2 regions of the Sebaldella termitidis ATCC 33386 genome follow, and region 2 is predicted to be linked to the other one. Evidence: riboswitches for the same ligand, from Rfam matches in the RefSeq annotation. Region 2 holds a riboswitch; the other holds the start of a gene.

Region 1 (11,548 bases), 520 kb from region 2:
TTTTCCATTTTCAAAATAGAACTTGAAATTATCAATAATATTACCGTTATACTCTAAAGGCATTGTACTGCTCAAAACACCATTTACACCATATTTATAAGGCATACAGAAAACTTCTTCCGTAGGAATATTAGCTGCAAAGACGAGCCCTTTAGTAGTATGTTCACAGCCGCCCTGCCAAATATGATTTTTTGGCAGATCTACAGTAAGATCAGTATTTTCACCTTTATAGTAAAGCTTTGCAAATTGCTTTTCATTCAGATATATTTTAAATTTTTCAAGTTTTTCGAAATGATCTTTCCATGCCTGTATTGGATCGGCAGTATTAATTCTATTTATTTCAAAAATAGAATCCCAGAGCTTGGAAACAGCTTCAGAATCTTTTTCATCTTTATAGACACTTTTCGCCCACGGAATACTCGGAACAGAAACTACACACCAGTTACTGCTGCCGTTCATAACATAATCTTTATATTCTTTGAAAGTATTTGATTTCGTAATAGTGTCTCTTTTTATTTTATCAGGATCAACGTCTTTCAGCAATTCAGGGTCAGAAACAAATACAGACAATACAGCAGCACCATTTTTTACAAGCTCTGTGTACCCTTCAGCCATCCACTTCGGAAATGTGTCAAAGACACTATCCGGAGCATTATTATATCGTATCAGAGATAATTCATCATCATACCATCTGTAATAAATTTCCTTAGCTCCAAGTGAATATGCTTCTTTTACTATTAATCTTATAAATTCTACTGCAGAAACAGGAGCAGTAATAATAAAATCCTGGTCTTTTTGTATATTAAGTCCTATTTTGGTGATTAATTTTGCATAATCATCCAGTTTTTGTTCAAAAGTCTTCATGTTATATTCCTTTCTTAGTACAAATTATATTAATATAGTACCATAGAAAAAGTAAAATGAGAATAAGCGATATTATTCTTAAAGCAGAAATTAAGTATACTATAGTAAATGAAAAATTATACAATACTAATAATTAAATAAAAAATTTAAAAGGGGATTATATGCGGCTAGGAAATCAGAAATTTTATAAAGAAGTAGTTGAGTTATTAAATAATGCAAGAAATAAAGTCAAAAGAACTGTAGATAGCATAATGACTTATACTTATTATGAAGTAGGCTGAAGAATAGTAGAAGAAAAACAGAAAGGAGAAAAACATGCAGAATATGGAAAACAGCTTGTGGAAAATATATCCAAAATATTGACAAAAGAATTTGGTAAGGGATTGTCTTTCACAAATTTAACACAAATGAGAAAGTTTTACATAATATATTCAAAAAGATCAATTCTTCAGACACTGTCTGAAGAATTAGAAAAGAATATTAGGATAACAGATTAATAGATTTGAAAATAGGAGAATTAAAACATCAGGATCTGGGGCAAATGCAGATGTATGTCAATTATTATGACAGAAAAATAAAAAATGAAGATGAAAATAAAATAATAGGAATAATTTTGTGTAAGGACAAAAGTGAGACAATCGTGGAGATGACACTTCCTGAAGAAAATACACAGATATTTGCAAGTAAGTCCAAGTAAGGAAGAATTGAAAAAAGTTATGGAGGATTAGAAAAATTTTATCCTCCAGTTTTATTCCGTAAAACTGATATTTTATATAAATTAATTATCTTTCTGCTGGATTTAAAAAAGCAATGAGAAAATATTTGACATAATAAGAAAAATATTATATTATAAACTTAGAAAAACAAATAAACTTCAGGGCAGGGTTAAATTCCCGACCGGTGGTAAAGTCCACGAGCTTATATTTAAGCATGAACTGGTGTAATTCCAGTACCGACAGTAAAGTCTGGATGAAAGAAGTAAGTAAATAAAATATATCGCTTTTTTGATATATACGCTCTGGATTTGATTTATGATCCGGATTTTTTTATTTATAATAATAGTGCTTCGGCTTATTTATATCTAAAATATGGTGAAAATAAAATGAGATAAGCTGCCAATAAGACTATTAAAATCCAAACTGTTGCTTATGTTTTTCAAAAAACTATCAGGAGGAATAGAAAATGAAAAAACTAGAAGGAATGTTTAGTGGAAAAGGTTTGAGAGTGGGAATTGTAGCAGGAAGATTTAATGAATTTATAACTTCCAAATTGCTGGAAGGAGCAGTGGATGGTCTGACAAGACATGAAACAAATTTGGAAAATATAGAAACAGCATGGGTTCCGGGAGCTTTTGAGATACCATTGATAGCTAAAAAAATGGCAAACTCAAAAAAATATGATGTAGTAATAACACTTGGAGCTGTAATAAAAGGTTCTACACCACATTTTGATTATGTGAGTGCTGAAGTTTCCAAAGGTGTGGCTCATGTAGCTTTGGACAGTGAAATTCCGGTTATTTTCGGAGTACTTACTACAAATAATATAGAAGAAGCTATAGAAAGAGCCGGGACGAAAGCAGGAAATAAAGGTTTTGAAGCAGCAATGTCAGCAATAGAAATGGTAAATTTAATAAAGCAGATTGAAAACTAATACTTTGACAATAAATATAAACAGCTGTATTGAGTTAAAGTATTGAAAGGAAACATATGGATAAAAAATATATGGAAATGGCTTTGGAGATTGCTGAAAAAGGATTAGGACATGTGAATCCCAACCCTTTAGTAGGGGCTGTAGTTGTAAAAGACGGTACAGTGGTAGGAAAGGGCTATCATGGAGTATACGGCGGGCCTCATGCAGAGGTTTATGCACTGGATGAAGCAGGAAAAAGTGCAGAGGGAGCGGATATATATGTAACTCTGGAGCCTTGCTCCCATTATGGGAAAACACCGCCATGTGCAAAAAAAATAATTGAATCCGGAATAAAAAGATGCTTTGTGGGTTCGATAGATCCCAATCCTCTTGTTTCAGGCAAGGGAATAGAAATGCTGAAAGAGAATGATATAGAAGTACATACTGGTGTATTAAAAGAAGAGTGTGACAATATTAATAAAGCTTTCTTCAAATATATAAAAGAAAAAATACCTTATTTATTTTTAAAATGTGCTATAACGCTGGATGGCAAAATAGCATCAAGAAATGGTGATTCCAAGTGGATAAGCAATGAGACCGCAAGGGAAAAAGTGCAGTTTTACAGAAATAAATTTATGGGAATAATGGTAGGAATAGGAACAGTATTAAATGATAATCCAAGATTAACCGCAAGAATAGAAAACGGTGTCAATCCGCTGAGAATCATAGTAGATCCGCACTTAAAGGTAAATACAGAGCTTAATATAATATCTAATAATTATGATAAAAAAACTATAATTATAACTTCGGAAAATAATACAGGGACAGCCAAATATTCAGAATTGGAAAATGAATTTGGCATAAAATTCATAACGCTGCCGGATTATGAATTTTCTGTTTCAGATATTCTGAGAGAACTTGGGAGAGCCAAGATAGATTCTGTTTTGCTTGAAGGTGGAGAAAAAATGATTTCAAAGGCTTTTAGCGAGAAATTGATAGATGGCGGCGAGATATTTATTTCTGATAAAATTCTCGGAGACAGCAGCGGAAAAAGTTTTATAAGCGGTTTTTCAACTGAGAAGATCAGTGATTCGATAATACTCAGAAACATAAAATATAATTTATACGGAAATAATATAGGAGTGGAATTTGAATTGCAGGAAGTATAGCAGAAAGGAGCTGATATCATTTTTACAGGATTAATAGAGGAAATAGGGAAAATAGCAAATATAAAAAATAAAAATCAGGGACTTGAGATAGAAATAGAAGCGGAAAAGGTTCTGGAAAATGTAAATATAGGTGACAGTATTGCTGTGAATGGAGTTTGTCTTACAGTAACAGGATATAAAAAAAATTTATTTACGGCAGATGCGATGTACGAAACAATAAACAGATCAAATCTGAAAAGACTGCGTTCAGGAGATAAAGTTAATCTTGAAAAATCTTTGACTCTTTCAAAGCCGCTTGGAGGACATCTGGTGACAGGAGATGTTGAGTGTGAAGGTGAGATTATCTCGGTAGAAACAAATGGAATAGCCAGACATTATAAAATAAAGATGGACAAAAAATATATGAAATATGTAGTGGAAAAAGGAAGAATTACATTGGACGGAGCAAGTCTGACAGTAATTGATGCAGAAAATGATACCTTTAGTGTATCTCTGATTCCTCATACCATAAAAAATATTATACTGGGAAGTAAAAAAAACGGAGACCTGGTTAATATAGAAACAGACTTATTTGCAAAATATGTAGAAAAAATACTTAATTCAGAAAAAGAAACAGGATTGACACAGGAATTTTTGAGCAAAAATGGTTTTTAGAGAGGAGAAATAACATGTTTAATACTATAAATGAAGCTCTTGAGGACATTAGAAATGGAAAGCCGGTTATTATTGTAGATGATGAGAACAGGGAAAATGAAGGGGATCTTTTTATTCCTGCGGAAACGATAAGTGAAGAAGTGGTAAATTTCATGGTAAAAGAGGCAAGAGGACTTATGTGTGTACCGCTCACAAAGGACAGAGCAGACAGACTGGGGCTTTATTATATGGCAGAAAAAAATACTGATAGTCACGGAACAGCTTTTACAGTATCTGTGGATTCATATGAGAATACTACTACAGGGATATCAGTACAGGACAGACTTGCCACAATTAAAGATCTTGCTGATAATGCCAAAGGAGAAAATGATTTTAGAAAGCCCGGACATATATTTCCCCTGATAGCAAAAGAAAACGGTGTTCTTGAAAGAAAGGGACATACCGAGGCAGCAGTGGATATATGCAGAATAGCAGGTTTTCAGGAAGTCGGGGTAATAATAGAAATATTAAAAGATGACGGTACGATGGCAAGAAGAGATGATCTTTTGAAATTTGCCGGAGACAATAATCTTAAAATAATAACAATCGAGGATCTGATATTATATAGAAAAATAAATGAAAAACTGGTTCAAAGAGAAGTTACCGCCAATCTTCCTACTAAATACGGCAATTTTAAAATAGCTGCTTACAATGATAAAATAGAAAAGAAAGAATATGTTGTCATGATAAAAGGAGAAATAAAAGGAAAAGAAAATGTAAGCACAAGACTGCACTCTGAATGTCTTACCGGGGATGTATTCGGCTCTAAAAGATGTGACTGCGGAGAGCAGCTGGAAAGAGCTCTGGCTGAACTTGAGGAAAAAGGAGAGGGGATACTTATTTATCTTAGACAGGAAGGCAGAGGAATAGGACTTATAAACAAACTGAAAGCTTATAATCTTCAAGATGAAGGATATGATACTATAGAGGCTAATCATCAACTGGGGTTCGGCGATGACATGAGAGATTATGCCGTAGCAGCACAAATAATAAAGGATATGGAAATAAAATCAGTTTCAATTATGACAAATAACCCGCAAAAAATAAACGGACTGGAAAAATACGGGATAAAAGTATCTGACAGAGAAGAACTGGAAATAAAATCAAATGATGTAGACAGAAATTATTTGAAAACAAAAAAATATAAAATGGGACATATTTTAAAACAGGAATTATAATTAATAAAATCGGAAAAGAAAAATCCTAAAATTAAATATACTTGTTAATATAAAAGCTGTCCGGCTCTCTGAAATTCTCTTTCAGTATGCCGGACAGTTTTAAATTATAGATTTAAAAAAATTTTATATTAAATTCTCAAGCTCAGACAGCATTTTTTCACGATTATCAGAACCAAAATAATTGATACTGGAAATTTCAAAGCCTCTAAATAAGAAAGTTGCTGAAAAAATAGCATCCATAGCAGATTTGACACCGCTTTCCTCATAATATTTCAATGCTGCTCCCATAGGTGAAAAAGTTGAAATAGTTTTTCCTGTCATTAATTTATTAATGCTCCCGTCGCTGTTATAGCTGTAGGCAAAGTTTTGGGAAAGAACTCTGTCAATATATCCTTTCATTAAGGCAGGCATTGCTGATGAATAAATAGGGAAAATAAGAAATACGCTGTCGGCATTCTTCAAATATTCCTGTTCTTTCATTACATCTTCTCTGTATTTTCCCTGAAAAGCCGAAGATATATCATTTTCAGTGATGACAGGGTCAAACTGGAGAGCGTAAAGATCTCTTACTTCTACATTCTCATCTCTCTTTTTTAAAATACCAATCAATCCGTTTTTTATTTTATTACTGCAGCTGTCTGAAATAGGTGAACAGCAAATAATCAAATTGTTTTTCAAAATAATCACCCTTTTTTATTAGATATAAAATCAGGGAACAAAATAGTCCCTGTTTTTAGTATTATTATATTAAGGCAGGTCATTTTCCTTATCTGCTTTCAAAACAATATTAAGGATTTCTTTCTCTACCTCTTTATTATAGACTCCTGTACGATAATTATAACGGAGCTCGCTTGAATCTTCTCCATCCTTTATTTTTTCCCAGACAAAGTTCGGAAGTTCCAGATAAACAAGATGAGCTTTACCGTTCACATATGAAAACATGCTGGGGATTTTTGCTTCTTTTGATAATGAAGCAAGGAGCTCAAGGTTATCCTTTCTTGACAAATATGTAACATGGATAAAAGGATTAAGCTCTGCGAACTTCTCCATAAAGGGAACAAAAGCTCTGCAGTCAGGACAGTAAGGTTCGGCAAAAATGACAAAAGAGATTTTTTTGCTTACAGCTTTGACCTTTTCTTCTGTTTCTTTACTAAGTATTATTTTATCCATAATTTTTAACTGCTTAGCTTTGTCAGCTTCATCAGAATAGTTTAAATATTCACTAAAATCATTCATATAAAATCACCTCATTAACCATATTATAAACTAAAATGAAAAAAAAAGAAAGCATTTCAAAGAAAAGAAGAGCGGGAAATTTGATTTCGGAGTTTTCAGTTATAAAAAAATATGGTACAATAACGTTGAATTTGATAACTTGAGTTTATTTATTAATATAATGATGAATTTTTGTTTCCAAAGGATAAATGATAATGGGGAGATATGGAATGTAAAAAAAACAGACAAACTGAAATAAAATTAAAAAATTATAGGAGAAAACAACTTTATGAATAGATTATTACTAAAATATTTAGAAAAAAGACCTGCAGCTTATGAAGTAACAGGACTTAAATTTTGGGATGATCCCCATATATCAAAAGGAATGCTTGCTGCACACCTAAATACTGAATTAGAAAGTGCTACACGAAAACTTGATTTTATAAAAAAATCTGTTGACTGGATAAAAGAAATAACGGATGGAGAAAATAGAAAAAAACTTTTGGATCTTGGGTGCGGACCGGGAATTTATGCGGAATTATTTGCAGAAAGAGGATTTGATGTAACAGGAATAGATATTTCCGGGCGTTCAATAGATTATGCGAAAGAGAATACTGTAAAAAAAAGAAGTAATATAAAATATTATCAAAAAAGCTATCTGGAGATGGAATATTCAGAAGAATTTGATATTATAACACTGATTTACTGTGATTTCGGAGTATTAAATCCTGAAGAAAGGGAAATACTGTTAAAAAAAATATATAAAGCTCTAAAACCGGGAGGAATGCTTATATTCGATGTTTTTTCAGAAAAGGAATATCAAATGAAAGAGGAGAATACAAGCTGGTCATATAATAACGGAGGATACTGGAGCGAAAATCCGTATGTTTGCCTTTATTCATTCAACAGATATTATGAAGCAGCGGTTTTTCTTGAACAATATGTAATTCTGGAGGAAGAAAGTGTAAAATGTTATAATCTCTGGAATAAAGCTTTTTCTGCAGAAGAGCTTCACCGAGATCTTGGAGAGGCTGGTTTTCATAAATGCGGGTTTTATGATGATATATCAGGGAAAAATTTCACAGAAAACAGCAATGTGATATGTGCAGCAGCATATAAATAACAATAATCAACAGTTAACAAATAACAGGCAGGTCTAAAAACAGACTTGCTTTTTTATTGAAATATTTGAACTCAAGGAATGAAATATAAACAGAAGCAAATAAATTAAAAAAGTTTCTTTTTCAGGTAAATTGTGGTAGAATAAAGGAAAAACAAGAGGTGAGCTCAAAATGTACAGGGCAGTCGTAACAGACCTTGACGGTACTTTATTAAACAATGAAAAGGAAGTTTCTGAATTTTCAAAAGAAGTGATCAACAAAATAAGGGAAAAAGGAGTAAAATTCTTTATTGCAACGGGAAGATCTTATCCTGATACAAAAAGAATAATGGAAACAATAGGAATAAAAGTTCCTTTGATTACATCAAACGGTGCAAGAATAAATGATGAAAACGGGGAAACAATATATGCAAATGATCTGGAAAAAAAGTATATAAGAAAAATTCTGGAAATGGATTATAAAAAATACGGGGAAGAAATATTTCTAAATCTGTATTCTGACAATGTATGGTATATTACAGAAGAAATGACAATGGATCCTTTCAAGGATCTGAAATATTTTCTGCCGCATAAAATAACTGTAGAAGAAGCAAAACAGATGTCAGTTTCAAAGTTTTTTTTCATAGGGGATCACGAGCATTTGATGAGACTGGAAAAAGAGTTATTCTTACTGACAGACGGCAATGTAAATATAGCAATGGTTACTCCGGAATGTCTGGAGGTATTTGATATAGAAGTTCATAAAGGCAATGCAATAAAGATTTTAATGAAAAAGGAAAAAATTAAAATGTCTGAAGTAGTGGCTTTCGGTGATGGTTTTAATGATTATGAAATGTTAAAAATGGTAGGAAAAGGATATGTTATGGGAAATGCACTTTATCAGCTTAAAGAAGCACTCCCAGACAATGAAATAATAGGTACCTGCGATTCTGATGCAGAAGCCAAAAAATTAATTGAATTATTTTTGTAGAGGTGGTAGAAATGGCTAAAAAAGCATTGGTGGTTGATGATACACCCTATATCAGGGCTGATATCAGAGAGATATTGGAAAGAAACGGATTTGAAGTAACAGAAGCTGAAAACGGTGCAGAAGCAGTGGAATTATATAAAGAAGGAAGGCCTGATCTGGTAACAATGGATATAAATATGCCTAAAATTCACGGATTGCGTGCTACACAAATGATTACTAATTTTGATCCGAATGCCAATATTATAATTTGCAGCACTATGGTAGCGCTGTCAAATTATGTTAAACTGGGAAAAGAAGCAGGGGCAAAGGCTTTTTTATCAAAACCTTTTTCTGAAGGAGAGCTCTTAAAAGAAATAAAAAGATTAAATATATAAGAAAAAGACCTTATAATTAAGAGGTCTTTTTATGTTTATAAATTATTGAAAGCGGTGATATTATGGATTTTACTATGAATATGGAAAAAACAATGTCAAAAATAAAAAACGGGGCATTTTTAAGCGTCAGATCAAGAACTAAGGTGAACACAATGACTATAGGATGGGGATATATGGGAATTATGTGGAATAAACCTTATTTTATGGTTTTGGTAAGACCGCACAGATATACGAATGAGCTGTTGGAAAACGGAGAAGATTTCACAGTGAGTATTCCTTTTGGGAGTAATTTAAATAAAGAACTGGGTATATGCGGCACAAAATCAGGCATAGATATAGATAAATCTGAAATAGTGGAATTTGTCCCTTCTAAATTAACAAAATCACCTGTAATAAAAGGGTGTGACATGTATTATGAATGTAAAATAAGATTTAAACAGCTCATGAACGGCGAGGAATTTCCCGAGGATGTTAAGAGTGCTAATTATCCTCAAAAAGATTATCATTATATGTATTTCGGAGAAATAATAGAGTGTTACAGTAATGATGGAAAATAAACTGTTATAAATAAATATAAGGATTCTATAAATTTATTATGCTGTTTTATTTTATAAATATAATTTTATTTGTAGAATTTAAATTAAAAAATATCTGATAAAAATAAAATTATACTTTTATAATTCTTAAAATAGATTTTGTTATTGAAACGGAGTCTTCCTGCTTAATGCGTATAAAACAATATCTCAAGATCTTTTTTATTGAATAAAATAATTTTTATTAAAATATTTGAGAAAAATAATAAGATTTGATTTGGACAGTGGTATAAAAAATACCAAGAGATAACCGCTATGGCAGGTAACTGGAAGATTTTAAAAATGGAACCATGTAATTTACCACAAAAACTGACAATAGTATTTTTAGAAATAATGAAGGATACGGCGGGTGCTAATTTTATATTGTGCTGCACAAATAGTAAACGGAACAAACCATATACGATTCTGTAAGCAGACACTGATAACAAATCCCCCAAAGGAGAATATTGTCAAAATGATACTGCATGAAACATTGGATGGAAAGTTTATTATACCTGCTATTGAAAGTATAATGTAAAAAAATTAATAAATAAAGGCTGTATTATAGGATTTTATGAGAGCAAACTAGCTCTTGTGACTTCATAAAATAATACAGGAAAATCGTATGAGATTCCGGAAATTTAGATATTAAATTTCCGGATTTGTATTTTTTGGAATTTTTCAGGTAATTACAGAGTAAAATTATCTGAAAAGTAAAACAGGAACCAGTGAAAATAACACAAGAAAAATATTGTGTAATTTCAAAGGTTCCTTCTTAATTTATTTATAAATCTTCCAAATTAATAAACAAGTGATTTAATATCATATGGCAGATAATAAAGCGGTTTTGCAGAATTTTGCTTTAAAAATTCTATTTCATTCATTACTTTAGGTATATCCATAAGAGTTACCTGTGCTGTGATATATCCCGAAAGTCTTTGAAGAACTTTATTATAATCTTCTTTTACAAAGATTTCTTCTACACTGTAATTTTGTAATTTCAGATCCTTGGCCATTGCCTGTATTGTATCATCAAGTGAGCCGATCTGGTCAACAAGCCCTATTTCCTTAGCTTCATCACCGAGCCATACTTTACCCTGAGCATATTCCTCAAGTTTATCAGCTGAGATGCCTCTGTTTTTTTCAACTCTTGACTTGAACTCTTTATATGTATCCTGCATACTTGTACGTAATCTTTCCGTACTTTCTTCACTTAAATCTACAAAAGGGTCATATAAATCAGAATATTTACCTTTGGTGATACTGCTGCTGTCTATCCCCAGATTACCGGCTGCCTTTTTTATTTTTGGAATAGTACTTACTACACCAACAGAACCGGTAATAGTACTTTTGTCTGCAAAAATTTTATCTCCTGCCATTGCTATATAATAGCCGCCTGAAGCTGCGGTACTTCCCATAGAAACATAAACAGGAACAGGCATTTCAGAAAACATCTGATAGATAAGCTCGGCACTTAAGGCAGAACCACCCGGTGAATTTATTCTTAATACCACACCTTTAAGGTTATTTACTTTTTTCAGCTGTTTTATCTTTTCAGCAATACTAACCGGTGTGATAGCAATATTGTTTCCTGTATTTTCATCATACATAATAGGGCCTTCAGCATAAATAACAGCTATTTTGTCCTTTTTCTCAGGTACACGCATCTTAGCCGCATAATCATATATATCAATGATATTTTCATCTGTTATTCCAAGTCTTTGAAAAAGCTGACCAGAATACTCCAGCTTATCAATAAATCCT
Region 2 (11,548 bases):
AATTTTAAAGGAGAAAGCTCCCGAAATAGAATTTCTGGCGACTACAGACCCTAAGACAGCATTTACCGATATAGACTTTGTCATGGCGCATATAAGGGTAGGGAAATATGCAATGAGAGAAAAGGATGAGAAAATTCCTCTTAAACACGGGGTAGTAGGTCAGGAAACATGCGGTCCCGGAGGTGTGGCATATGGTATGAGATCAATAGGTCCTGTTATAGAACTGGTGGATTATATGGAAAAATATTCGCCTGATGCATGGATGCTGAATTATTCCAATCCTGCGGCAATCGTTGCAGAGGCTACAAGAAAGCTGAGACCTGATTCAAAAATACTGAATATATGTGATATGCCTATAGGAATAGAAGTAAGAATGGCACAGATACTGGGACTTGAATCAAGAAAAGATATGGAAATAAAATACTTCGGGCTGAATCACTTCGGATGGTGGACAGATATAAGAGATAAAGAAGGAAATGATCTTATGCCGAAATTAAAAGAGCATGTAAAAAAACACGGTTATGTACCTGATGCAAAAGTAGAAGGACAGCATGTGGAGGCAAGCTGGAATGATACATTTGCCAAGGCTAAGGACGTATATATGCTGGATCAGAAAACACTGCCTAATACATATCTGAAATATTACCTGTTTTCTGATGAAGTAGTAGAGCACTCAAATCCTGATTATACAAGAGCAAATGAGGTAATGGACGGCAGAGAAAAATTTATTTTTGGTGAGTGTAAAAAAATAAAAGAGAGCGGTACTGCAAAAAATACAGAATTTGAAATAGATGAGCATGCTTCATATATAGTGGATCTGGCAAGAGCAATTTCTTATAATACAAAGGAAAGAATGCTTCTTATTGTTCCGAATAACGGGGCAATAATAAATTTTGACCCTACGGCAATGGTGGAAATACCATGTATAGTAGGTTCGCAGGGACCTGAACCGCTTGTGGTAGGAAGTATACCACAATTCCAGAAAGGAATGATGGAGCAGCAGGTTTCGGTAGAAAAACTCGTAGTAGAAGCATGGGCAGAAAATTCTTATGAAAAACTGTGGCAGGCAATTACATTGTCAAAAACTGTGCCTAGTGCAAGAGTAGCAAAACTGATACTTGATGATTTGATCGAGGCTAATAAAGAATACTGGCCGGAATTAAAATAATAAGTATAGAGCCCGCAGAATATTTCGATTTCTAAACCAAAACAGATTTTTCGTGTGATGACGAAAAGTCTGTTTTTATTTTTAGGGATAAAAAAAGGGAATTAAAGAGTTTTCTATAGGAAAACTACATTAAAATAACTGATAATAAGGGGAAAAACTATGGAAATAATAAACAGCCAAAGCAGAATCGCGTTCCATTTTATTTTCTTACTATAAAAATCTTTGTAGATTGGAAAAAATATGGTAGAATTAAAAAGAAAGAGAACTAAAAAATCAGGAGGATAAAATGGAAAATTATATTCAAAGATACAACGAGTGGCTTCATTCAGACTTTATTGACGAGGAAGACAAAAAAGAATTGGAGAATATAAAAAGTGATACTAAAGAAGTGGAAGAAAGATTTTATAAGGACCTTACTTTTGGTACAGGAGGTATTAGAGGTATCAGAGGTGTAGGAACTAACAGAATAAATAAATATGTTATTAGAAAAGCCACTCAGGGACTGGCTAATTATATGTTGTCTGTAAATAAGGAAGATGCTGTAAAAAAAGGAATAATAATAGCGCATGACTGTAGAATAGGTTCTGTGGAATATGCTATGAATACAGCAAGAGTCATGGCAGGAAACGGAATAAAAGCTTATGTTTATAAAAGCCTGAGATCGACACCCGAGCTTTCGTTCGGCGTAAGAGAAATGGGATGCATGGCTGGTGTAGTGGTTACTGCAAGTCACAATCCTGTGGAATATAACGGATATAAGGCTTATTGGGAAGATGGCGCACAGGTGGTAGAGCCTCATGCTTCCGGAATAGTTAATGAAGTAAATAAAATTAACGGATTTGATGAAATTAAGCTGATGTCAGAAGAAGAAGCTAAAGAAAAAGGGCTTATTATAGTTTTAGATGAAAAAATAGACGATTTATACATAGAAGCAATAAAAACACAGGTAATAAATAAAGAGATAAAAGGAAAAGAGAAATTTAAGATAGTTTACACTCCTCTTCACGGTACAGGCGGAAGACCTGTAATGAGAGTACTTGGGGAGCTTGATTTTGATGTAACGGCAGTGAAAGAACAGATAGAACCGGACGGGACTTTTCCTACAGTAAAATATGCAAATCCCGAAGAAAAACCTGTTTTTGAATTGGGGATAAAGCTTGCGGACAGTATAGGATCGACTCTCGTAATGGCTAATGATCCTGATGCGGACAGAATAGGAATAGCTGTAAAAACAAAAGCCGGAGAATGGTATTATCCAAACGGGAATCAGATGGGACTTTTGATCTTACAGTATCTGCTGAATAATAAAAAGAATATTCCGGCAGATGCAAAGGTAATAACAACTGTGGTTTCTACACCTATGATAGATAAAATAGGAGCTTCTGAAAATGTGGGAGTTATAAAAACACTTACAGGTTTCAAATATATAGGAGAGAAAATAAGACAGTTTGAAGCAAAAGAAATAGAAGGAACATATCTGTTTGGTTTTGAGGAAAGCTACGGATATTTAGTAGGTACACATGCAAGAGATAAGGATGCCATAGTAACAAGTCTTATTATAGCAGAAATGGCAGCTTTCTATGATTCGGAAGGAACAAGTATTCCGGAAGAGCTGGAAAAATTCTATGAAAAACACGGATTTTATCTGGAAGGAATAGAATCAGTAACTCTTGCAGGAAAAGACGGAATAGAAAAAATGGGAGCTTTAATGACAGATCTTCGTGAAAATGTAAAGGATAAGCTTCTGGGTAAAAAGATAAAAATAAAAAAAGATTTTAAACTAAAAAAAGAATACAACTATGAAACAAATGAGGAAAAAGATATCAATCTTCCTGTGGAGAATGTAATACAGTTTATTCTTGAAGATGATACATATATAACTGCAAGACCTTCAGGAACTGAGCCGAAAATCAAGTTTTATTTCAGCGTAAATGAAAAATCAGAAAAAGCAGTACAGGAAAAACTGGATAAAACAATGAAAGAATTTACAAAAACTTTGGAAATATAGGTAATTCTATGGACGCATTATATATTCATATCCCGTTTTGTGATAAAAAATGTTTTTATTGCGACTTTTGGACATTTATAAATATGGGGCATGAAATAGACAGATATACAGATTATATAATAAAGGAAAGCAGACTGTATCCGGTGTACTACTATGATACAGTCTATTTTGGAGGGGGAACTCCTGGATTAATAGGGGCTGACAATTTCGCCAAAATACTCTCGGCATTGAAAGTGAAAGAAAATGCAGAAGTAACAGCAGAAATAAATCCCCTTAATTATAGTACCGAAGATTTTCGTAATTATAGAAAAGCGGGAGTAAACAGACTCAGCATAGGGATTCAGAGCTTTCAGGATCATGTGCTGAAAACGGCAGGGCGAAACCATAATGGTACACAGGCATTGGAGACATACAGAAAAGCAAGGGAAGCAGGCTTTGAAAATATAACTGTGGATTTGATGTTTGGCATACCCGGGCAGACTCTTGAGGATGTTTATAATGATATCAAAATAATAAAAGAAATAAGTCCAGATCATATATCAGTTTATTCTCTTATATGGGAGGAAGGAACGTTATTCTGGAAACAAAGGGAAAATGGACTGATAGAGGAAGCTGATATTGATCTCGAAGCACGTATGTACGAGACAATAATAGAAGAATTGACAAAAGACGGTTATATTCATTATGAAATATCCAATTTTGCAAAGCCGGGAAAAAAAGCAAGACATAATACGAAATACTGGGAAAATAAGGAATTCATAGGATTGGGAGTAAATTCTTCCAGCTATTACAATGACCAGAGATATAAAAATCTGAAAAATCTGTATAAGTATTATAAAATGATAGACAATAAAGAATTGCCCATAGATATCAGCAGCCTTGAGAATGTAGACAGAGCTGAAAAAGAAAAAATGAAAATAATATTGGGACTTAGACTTTTGGATACAGGAATACCGTATTTTAATGACAGCAGAGTAGAAAAATTATTCGGGAACGGACTTCTCAAAAAAGAAAATAACAGAATAATACTTACTAAAAAAGGTGTAATGCTTGCCAATGAAGTGTTCGTGGAATTTATATAAGGAGACAGCATGGAGCTTAATAAAGATAAAATCATAGAAAATTACAGTAAAATAGAAAATGATATAAAAAAATATTCACCTTATCCTGAAAAAGTAAAAATTTTATTTGTAACAAAATATTTTGACATTGAAGAACACCAGAAAATAGTTAATATGGGGTTTAATTATTTTGGTGAAAATAAGGCACAGTTATTTAGAGACAAGATTAAAACTATTGATAATCCTGAATTAAGATGGGATTTTATTGGACGCTTGCAAAAAAATAAAATAAAGTATATAATTAAGCGTGTTAATTTAATACATTCAATAGATACAATTTCTTTACTTGAGGAAGTAAATGAAAAAGCCTGTGAAATCGGGAGAAAAGTAGATGTACTGATACAGGTTAATGTCAGTCATGAGGAAACAAAAACAGGTTTTCACGTATCAGAGTTATCAGACGTATTTAAAGTAAGAGCTGATAATATAAATATAAGAGGTTTGATGACAATGGCCCCTTTAACAGATGATGAAAGTGAACTAAGGAAGTATTTCAGAGAAACATTTGAAGTTAAGAATGATATAAATAAAAAATATAATCTGAATTTAGATGAATTATCAATGGGAATGTCAAATGACTATAAGGAAGCCTTGATGGAAGGTGCTACAATAGTGAGGATCGGCAGCAAGCTGTTTGAATAGGAGGGAAAAAGGTGTTTAAAAAAATTCTGGAAATGATAGGCATGAATTATGATGAAAAAGACGAGTTTGAGGAGGAGTATTATGAGCCTAAAAAACACGTGCAGATAAAATCTCAGCCTATAGAAACTAATATAAACGATGAAAACAGAAAGATCGTAAATATTTTTGGCGGTGCAAGACGAGAAGAAGGTGGTAAGATGAGAGTGAGTTCAGTATCAATAATAAGGCCGAAAACTTTTGAGGATTCGAGATTAATTGCGGATTCTATAAAAGAGAAAAAGGTAGTTACTTTTAGTTTGGAATTTTTAGGTTTTGAAATAGGACAGAGAGTAATAGATTTCGTGAGCGGAACGGCTTATGCCATGGATGCACAGCTTTCTAAGATCACTGATAAAGTATTTACGATTATACCAAGCGGCATTGGATATGAAGATATGGATGACGCCATGTTTGAAGAAAAGGACTTTTAAAATCAAAGTATTTTATGGATTTTATACAAATTAATACAGAAACTATAGTTCAATTTTTATTAAAAATTAATATAATTGAACCTTTTTGTGTTTAATTGCAATGGAGGATTTGAAATGATAAAAGCGGTATTTTTTGATTTTGACGATACACTTGTATCAAAAAAAGATCATACAATGAGGGAAAATACGGAAAAAGCAATAAAATTACTGAAAAAATCCGGCATAATACCTATCATAGCCACAGGAAGACCGAAGTATACAATTAATGAATATCTTGATAAGCTTTCCATAAATAATGCAGTATTTTTAAATGGTCATACTGTATGGCTTGAAAACAAAATAATACATGATCAGATAATAGATGAAGACAAAGCCAGAGTTATGTTTGAACTGGCAGAGAAAAATGATTTTTCTTATGGAATCATAAATAATGATGGAACATATCTGAATTTACATCCTGAAAAAATGAATGATCTGGATGTCGTGGATATAGAGTATATGCCTCAAAAGCTTGAAAAAAGATATATTCCGGGAAATTGTCTGTGGATTTTCGCAGGGAGCAGATATGATAATATTCTTATCGAAACAGCGGAGCAAAATAATATGCGTATTCTCAGATGGAATGAAGCAGGTGTGGATATTATTTCAAAATCAGTATCAAAGCAGACTGGGGTAAAAATTTTACTGGAAAATCTCGGTATAGATTTTTCAGAAGTAGTTTCTATTGGTGACGGTGATAATGACATAGAGCTTTTGAAAGCTTCAAAGATAGGTATTGCCATGGGAAACGGGAGTGATAATCTGAAAGAGTGTGCCGATATGGTAACAGACTCCATTGATGACGACGGAGTATATAAAGCAATGGTAAAATTAGGACTGATATAATAAAACGGAGTAAATCCTTAATGAGGGACAAACTCCGTTTTTTAATTTTAGTTTTTGTATTGGAATCAGATCAGCTTTTTTCAAATTTTTCTTCAGAATTAATATTTGAAAAATTCAGATATAAAATTGAAGAAATCAAAACTAAAGCAGCGATAATCTGAATAAAGCTGAGAACCCTATGTCTGAGGATTCCTTCTAAAACCACTGAAGTCAGCGGAAAAGCCAGTTCACAAAGAGTGGCTACAGATGCAGAGGTTCCTTTTAATCCCAAATAATATATAAATACAGCCAAAAGTCCGAAAAAGGCAATAAATAATGCAAGAAAAACCATGTCCTTATTGGCTGTAAATGCATATACAGTCCCGAGTTCTTTTTTGAACAGAAGTATTACAAACATAATAAGAGCTGTAAATGTAAATCTGTAAAAAGTACTTGTGGAAAAATCATATTTATTTAAAACCTTTCTTCCGAATACCGTACCGCTTCCAAAAGAAAAAGCAGCAAGAACAGAGTATAAAGATGCCTGCACATTATTTTTTTCGAGAAGCATAGGACTTTTGAAGCCAAAAGCAAGTATATAGCTGGAACATACGGCAACTAACGCCAGAAGGTAAAACTTTTTGCCGGGTTTTTCCTTTAGCAGTATTGCTGCAAGTAAAATAGCAAAAACAGGCTGCAATTTCTGAAGCAGTATAACAACGCTGTATTGGCTGAATTCACTGAGCTGCAGTGCTTTTACCATAGAAAGTGTACCTATGACACCCCCGAACAGGGCAATCAGGAAAAAGTATGTTATATCACTCAGAGTAAACACTTTTAAATATTTATACTTTTTAAACATAAAAATACTCAAAAATATAAATGGAATAAAATGTGCCACAAACACAATAAATTCCACATTATAAAAATGAAATACCGAAAAATATGACGGAGTAAGAAGCACACCGTCTATTCCCCACATAGCTGCTGCAATAATTATAAGGATATTGCTGAAAAACCTGAATTTCTTATCCATAATATGAAGTCCTCCCAAAATAAAAAAACTTTCATCAAGCAATGAAAGAAAGCAGCATAAAAATCTTCTTTCATCCAGACTATAACTGTCGGTACCGGAATCTAACCGGTTCGTGCTTATAAAAAAAATAAGCTTGCGGACTTTACCGCCGGTAGGGAATCGCACCCTGCCCCGAAGAGTATAATCCTATCATATAATTTCTAATAAAAAATGTCAATAGTAATAATTTCAATTCTGTTATATAATATAAGAACATTCAGATAAAGGAGAGATTATGAGTATAATAATTACAGTGCTTTTATTAGGGATAATAGTATTTATCCACGAATTCGGACATTTTATAACAGCGAAGATGTTTCATATGCCTGTACTGGAGTTCGCAGTAGGTATGGGGCCGAAGCTTATATCAAAAAAAGTAAAAACAACAGTCTACTCTATAAGGGCAATTCCTTTCGGCGGTTTTGTGAGCATAGACGGAATGGAAGTGGAAGCAGAAAATGAAGTAGAAAACGGGTTTAATACGCAAAATCCTTTAAAAAGACTGATAGTACTAAGTGCAGGAGTCTTTATGAATTTTTTGTCAGGGATAATCGCATTATTTATTTTATTTTCTATAACAGGTGTAATCTCAACTAAGGATATACCGGCAAAAGTAAAGAATGTTGCGGTATCTGCAGAAGCAAGCAGTGTTTTGCAAAAGGGAGACATAATAACTTCCTTTAACGGAAATAAAATAAATAACTGGCAGGAGCTTACGAAAAATATTATAGAATTAAATGTCAGCGGATATAAAGGACAGGATATAGATTTAAAAGTCTTAAGAGACAATAAAGAGATAGATTTGAAAACAAAGCTTACATCAGGAGAGGGAAATAATTATATACTGGGAGTGGAAGTAGATGCTCCGAAAATGAATCCTCTTGACAGGGCAAAGCTGTCTTTTCTTTCATTTTTCAAAATAATGGAAGAAATGATAAAAGGACTGGCGGGGCTGGTAACAGGTAAAGTAGGATTAAACAATCTTACAGGTCCGGTAGGACTTACTAAAGTAGTGGGAGAGGCTTATTCCAGCGGCGGATTTATAATACTGCTGAATTTCTTTGTGTTGATATCACTTAATATAGGACTGCTTAATCTTTTGCCGTTTCCGGCACTTGACGGCGGCAGAATCATTTTTGTATTTTTGGAAATGATAGGAATAAAGATAAATAAGAAGCTTGAAGAAAAATTTCATATAATAGGCTTTAGTCTTCTTATAGGTTTGATGGTTTTTGTAGTATTTAATGATATAAAAAACTTTTAGTGGAATAGGAATTACAAAAAATGGAAACGCATTTAAATAAAAAATACGGTTTATTCGTAGCATTATCAATGGTAGTGGGAATTGTCATAGGAATAGGGATATTCTTTAAGGCAGAGGTGATATTAAATGAAGCAGGGGGTAACCCGAAAATAGCACTTCTTGCTTGGGCTGCCGGCGGGGTAATAACAATTTTTTCCGGGCTGACAATTGCGGAAGTGAGTGCAGCAATACCTAAAACTGGGGGAATAGTAGCTTATGCAGATGAAATATATGGAAGATTTTTTTCCTATATAGTGGGATGGAGTCTCTGCATTTTATATATGCCAGCAATAGAAGCAATTATAGTATACTATTTTTCTATTTTTTTGCTGAATTTTCTCGGAATAGAGGCAAATATGCCTTATATGCTTCTTATCTCCTTCGGAACGCTCACAGCAGTAAGCTTTATAAATATGTTTACAAAAAAAGCCGGAGGAATAATACAGATAGTATCGACAGCAGCAAAATTAATTCCTATTGTTCTGATAATAATATATGGTTTTTCAAAAGGGAATATGCTGCATGTCACGTGGAATTCATACGGAATGACAGGGAGCGGTCACGGGAAATCTTTTTTTCTTTTGTTTGGAAAAGCTTTGGTGCCTGTTATGTTTGCATTTGACGGCTGGATATATGTAAGTTCCATATCCGGAGAGCTGAAAAATCTGAAGAAAGATCTTCCAAGATCGATAATATGGGGCTTAAGTATAATAACTCTGGTATATTTACTGTTTAATACAGCGTTGCTTGCCGTTTTTCCCGTAAATAAAATAATAGAGCAGGGAATATTCGGAATAGCTCTTTATCTTTTCGGGGAAAAAGGAGCAAAATTTATATTTGCCGGAATTGTAATATCTGCATTCGGCGGATTAAACGGTTTTATAATAGCAAGCCCCAGAATTCCTTACAGTCTGGCTTTGGAAAATAAATTTCCCTGTAAGAATATAATCGGAAAAGTGAATACAAAATATGATCAGCCTATAAATGCTTCTATACTTATGTATATTTTGGCATGTATTTATCTGGCACTTATATTCATCACGAGAAATCCCAATGTATTCGGTGATATCCCTGTAGCGGTATTCTGGGTATATTATTCTTTCCTGTTTATGGGTGTTATAATACTGAGAAAAAAAGCACCTGATATAGAAAGACCTTACAAGGTGCCGTGTTATCCGGTTATTCCCGTACTTGCCACAATAAGCGGGATTACAATAGCAGTATATGCAGCTATAGCCAATCCGTGGTATATGTTTATATCGGGAGTATTAATAGCAGCGGGACTGGTATTTTATAAAAAAGACAAATAAATTTAATACAGGAAATTTGTTTATAATAAATCTATATTTTTGAAACAGGGATTATTAGTGTATGTATAAATGAAAGGAATAAGAATGGAGATGTCTTTGGAAAGCCTGACAGAAAAAATTTTGGAATTAAAAAAACAGGGAAAAGTTTTGGAGCAAATTCCCGTTTACAGGGAACTGCTTTTTGCTGCGAGACAGAATTACGGTACTGAGAGTAATGAAGTAATAACAATATTAAATGATTTAGGCGGAATTTTGAGATATGTAGGCGAATATAGCGAGGCAGAGAGCTATTTGCTTGAGTCAGAAAAGCTTATAAGAAAAAAATACGGCACAGATAATAGAGAATATGCCACTTGTATTTTAAATCTTGCAGAATTATACAGATTTATGAGAGAGTATGATAAAGCTCTGGAGCTTTATAAAAAGAGCATGAAAATATATTCAGCAAATGGTGAAAACGGATATCTATATGCAAGTGTATGTAATAATCTGGGGCTTTTATATCAGGATATAAAGGAATACGAAAAGGCTTTGGAGCTGCATGAAAAAAGTCTGGAAATTCTGGGAAAGCTGTCGGATTACAGGCTTGAATACGGAACTACTCTTAATAATCTTGTACTTCCTTATAAATTAACTGGAAAAAGGGAAAAAGCTAAAAAATGTACGGAAGAAGCTTTGGAAATATTTGCCGGAACACTGGGAAAAGAGCATTCGCTTTATTCAGCGGCTTTAAACAATCTTGCTATATTTTTCTATGAAGAGAAGGAATATAAAAAAGCCGGAGATTTATTTGAGGAAAGCCTTCGGATTTGTGAAAAGACATTTGGAAAAAACAGCATTAATTATAAAAATCTTGAAGAGAATTTGAAAGCAGTAAGGGCAAAAACAGGTGAAGAATCATGAAAGGAATGGAACTGTCAAGGCTTTATTATGAAAAAGTCTGCAAGCCTGTGATAGAGAAAGAAGCAGGAGAGCTTACAGAACGGACAGCGGTCGGACTTGTAGGCGAGGGTTCTGAGTGTTACGGTTATGATGATGAAATATCAAGAGACCATGATTTCGGACCATCATGCTGTTTTTGGCTGACAAAGGAAGATTACCGGATATACGGCGGAAAGCTCAGGGAAATACTGGATTCTCTGCCAAAGAGCTTTATGTCGTTTCCTGCGTTGAAAATGAGCGAATGGGGAGGCGGCAGACGGGGAGTATTGAATACAGAAAGCTTTTACCGGAAATTTACAGGAAAAGAAAACGGGCCTGAAACGCTGGATGAATGGAGAATGATTCCCGAAACAAATCTTTCTATAGTAACAAACGGCAGTGTATTCAGCGATCCCTTGGGCGAATTTACGAAAATAAGAAACCGCCTTCTGGAATATTATCCTGAGGATATAAGGCTTGATAAAATAGCTTCCAGATGTATGAAAATAGCCCAATCGGGACAATATAACCTTGGAAGATGTCTGAAAAGAGGGGAATTTGTTGCTGCAAGAATTGCAGAAGCTGAGTTTATCAATGAAAGTATATACATGATTTATCTTCTGAATAAAAAATATATGCCTTTTTATAAATGGATGCATAAGGATA

Evidence for each region. A riboswitch is a leader RNA that binds a small molecule or an ion and turns the genes downstream of it on or off. The one in region 2 is predicted to bind FMN.
Region 1: another riboswitch for FMN. It lies ahead of ribH (6,7-dimethyl-8-ribityllumazine synthase); the one in region 2 lies ahead of STERM_RS16365 (DMT family transporter).

What each region holds. Positions count from the first base shown of each region.
Region 1 covers NC_013517.1:2,960,649-2,972,196, reverse strand. The annotation lists gene STERM_RS13700 (aminopeptidase) at 1-864, opposite strand, end outside; gene STERM_RS22565 (DUF1016 N-terminal domain-containing protein) at 1,149-1,361, shown strand; gene STERM_RS22560 (PDDEXK nuclease domain-containing protein) at 1,367-1,561, shown strand; FMN riboswitch at 1,731-1,849, shown strand; gene ribH (6,7-dimethyl-8-ribityllumazine synthase) at 2,047-2,514, shown strand; gene ribD (bifunctional diaminohydroxyphosphoribosylaminopyrimidine deaminase/5-amino-6-(5-phosphoribosylamino)uracil reductase RibD) at 2,571-3,662, shown strand; gene STERM_RS13685 (riboflavin synthase) at 3,681-4,316, shown strand; gene STERM_RS13680 (bifunctional 3,4-dihydroxy-2-butanone-4-phosphate synthase/GTP cyclohydrolase II) at 4,331-5,533, shown strand; gene STERM_RS13675 (NAD(P)H-dependent oxidoreductase) at 5,657-6,211, opposite strand; gene STERM_RS13670 (thioredoxin family protein) at 6,281-6,769, opposite strand; gene STERM_RS13665 (class I SAM-dependent methyltransferase) at 7,038-7,871, shown strand; gene STERM_RS13660 (Cof-type HAD-IIB family hydrolase) at 8,041-8,838, shown strand; gene STERM_RS13655 (response regulator) at 8,850-9,212, shown strand; gene STERM_RS13650 (flavin reductase family protein) at 9,275-9,769, shown strand; gene STERM_RS22555 (hypothetical protein) at 10,155-10,322, shown strand; gene sppA (signal peptide peptidase SppA) at 10,585-11,548, opposite strand, start outside.
Region 2 covers NC_013517.1:3,485,218-3,496,765, reverse strand. The annotation lists gene STERM_RS16395 (6-phospho-alpha-glucosidase) at 1-1,168, shown strand, start outside; gene STERM_RS16390 (phospho-sugar mutase) at 1,455-3,176, shown strand; gene hemW (radical SAM family heme chaperone HemW) at 3,185-4,258, shown strand; gene STERM_RS16380 (YggS family pyridoxal phosphate-dependent enzyme) at 4,268-4,939, shown strand; gene STERM_RS16375 (cell division protein SepF) at 4,951-5,409, shown strand; gene STERM_RS16370 (Cof-type HAD-IIB family hydrolase) at 5,524-6,294, shown strand; gene STERM_RS16365 (DMT family transporter) at 6,365-7,309, opposite strand; FMN riboswitch at 7,368-7,492, opposite strand; gene STERM_RS16360 (M50 family metallopeptidase) at 7,584-8,612, shown strand; gene STERM_RS16355 (APC family permease) at 8,633-9,961, shown strand; gene STERM_RS16350 (tetratricopeptide repeat protein) at 10,031-10,864, shown strand; gene STERM_RS16345 (DUF4037 domain-containing protein) at 10,861-11,548, shown strand, end outside.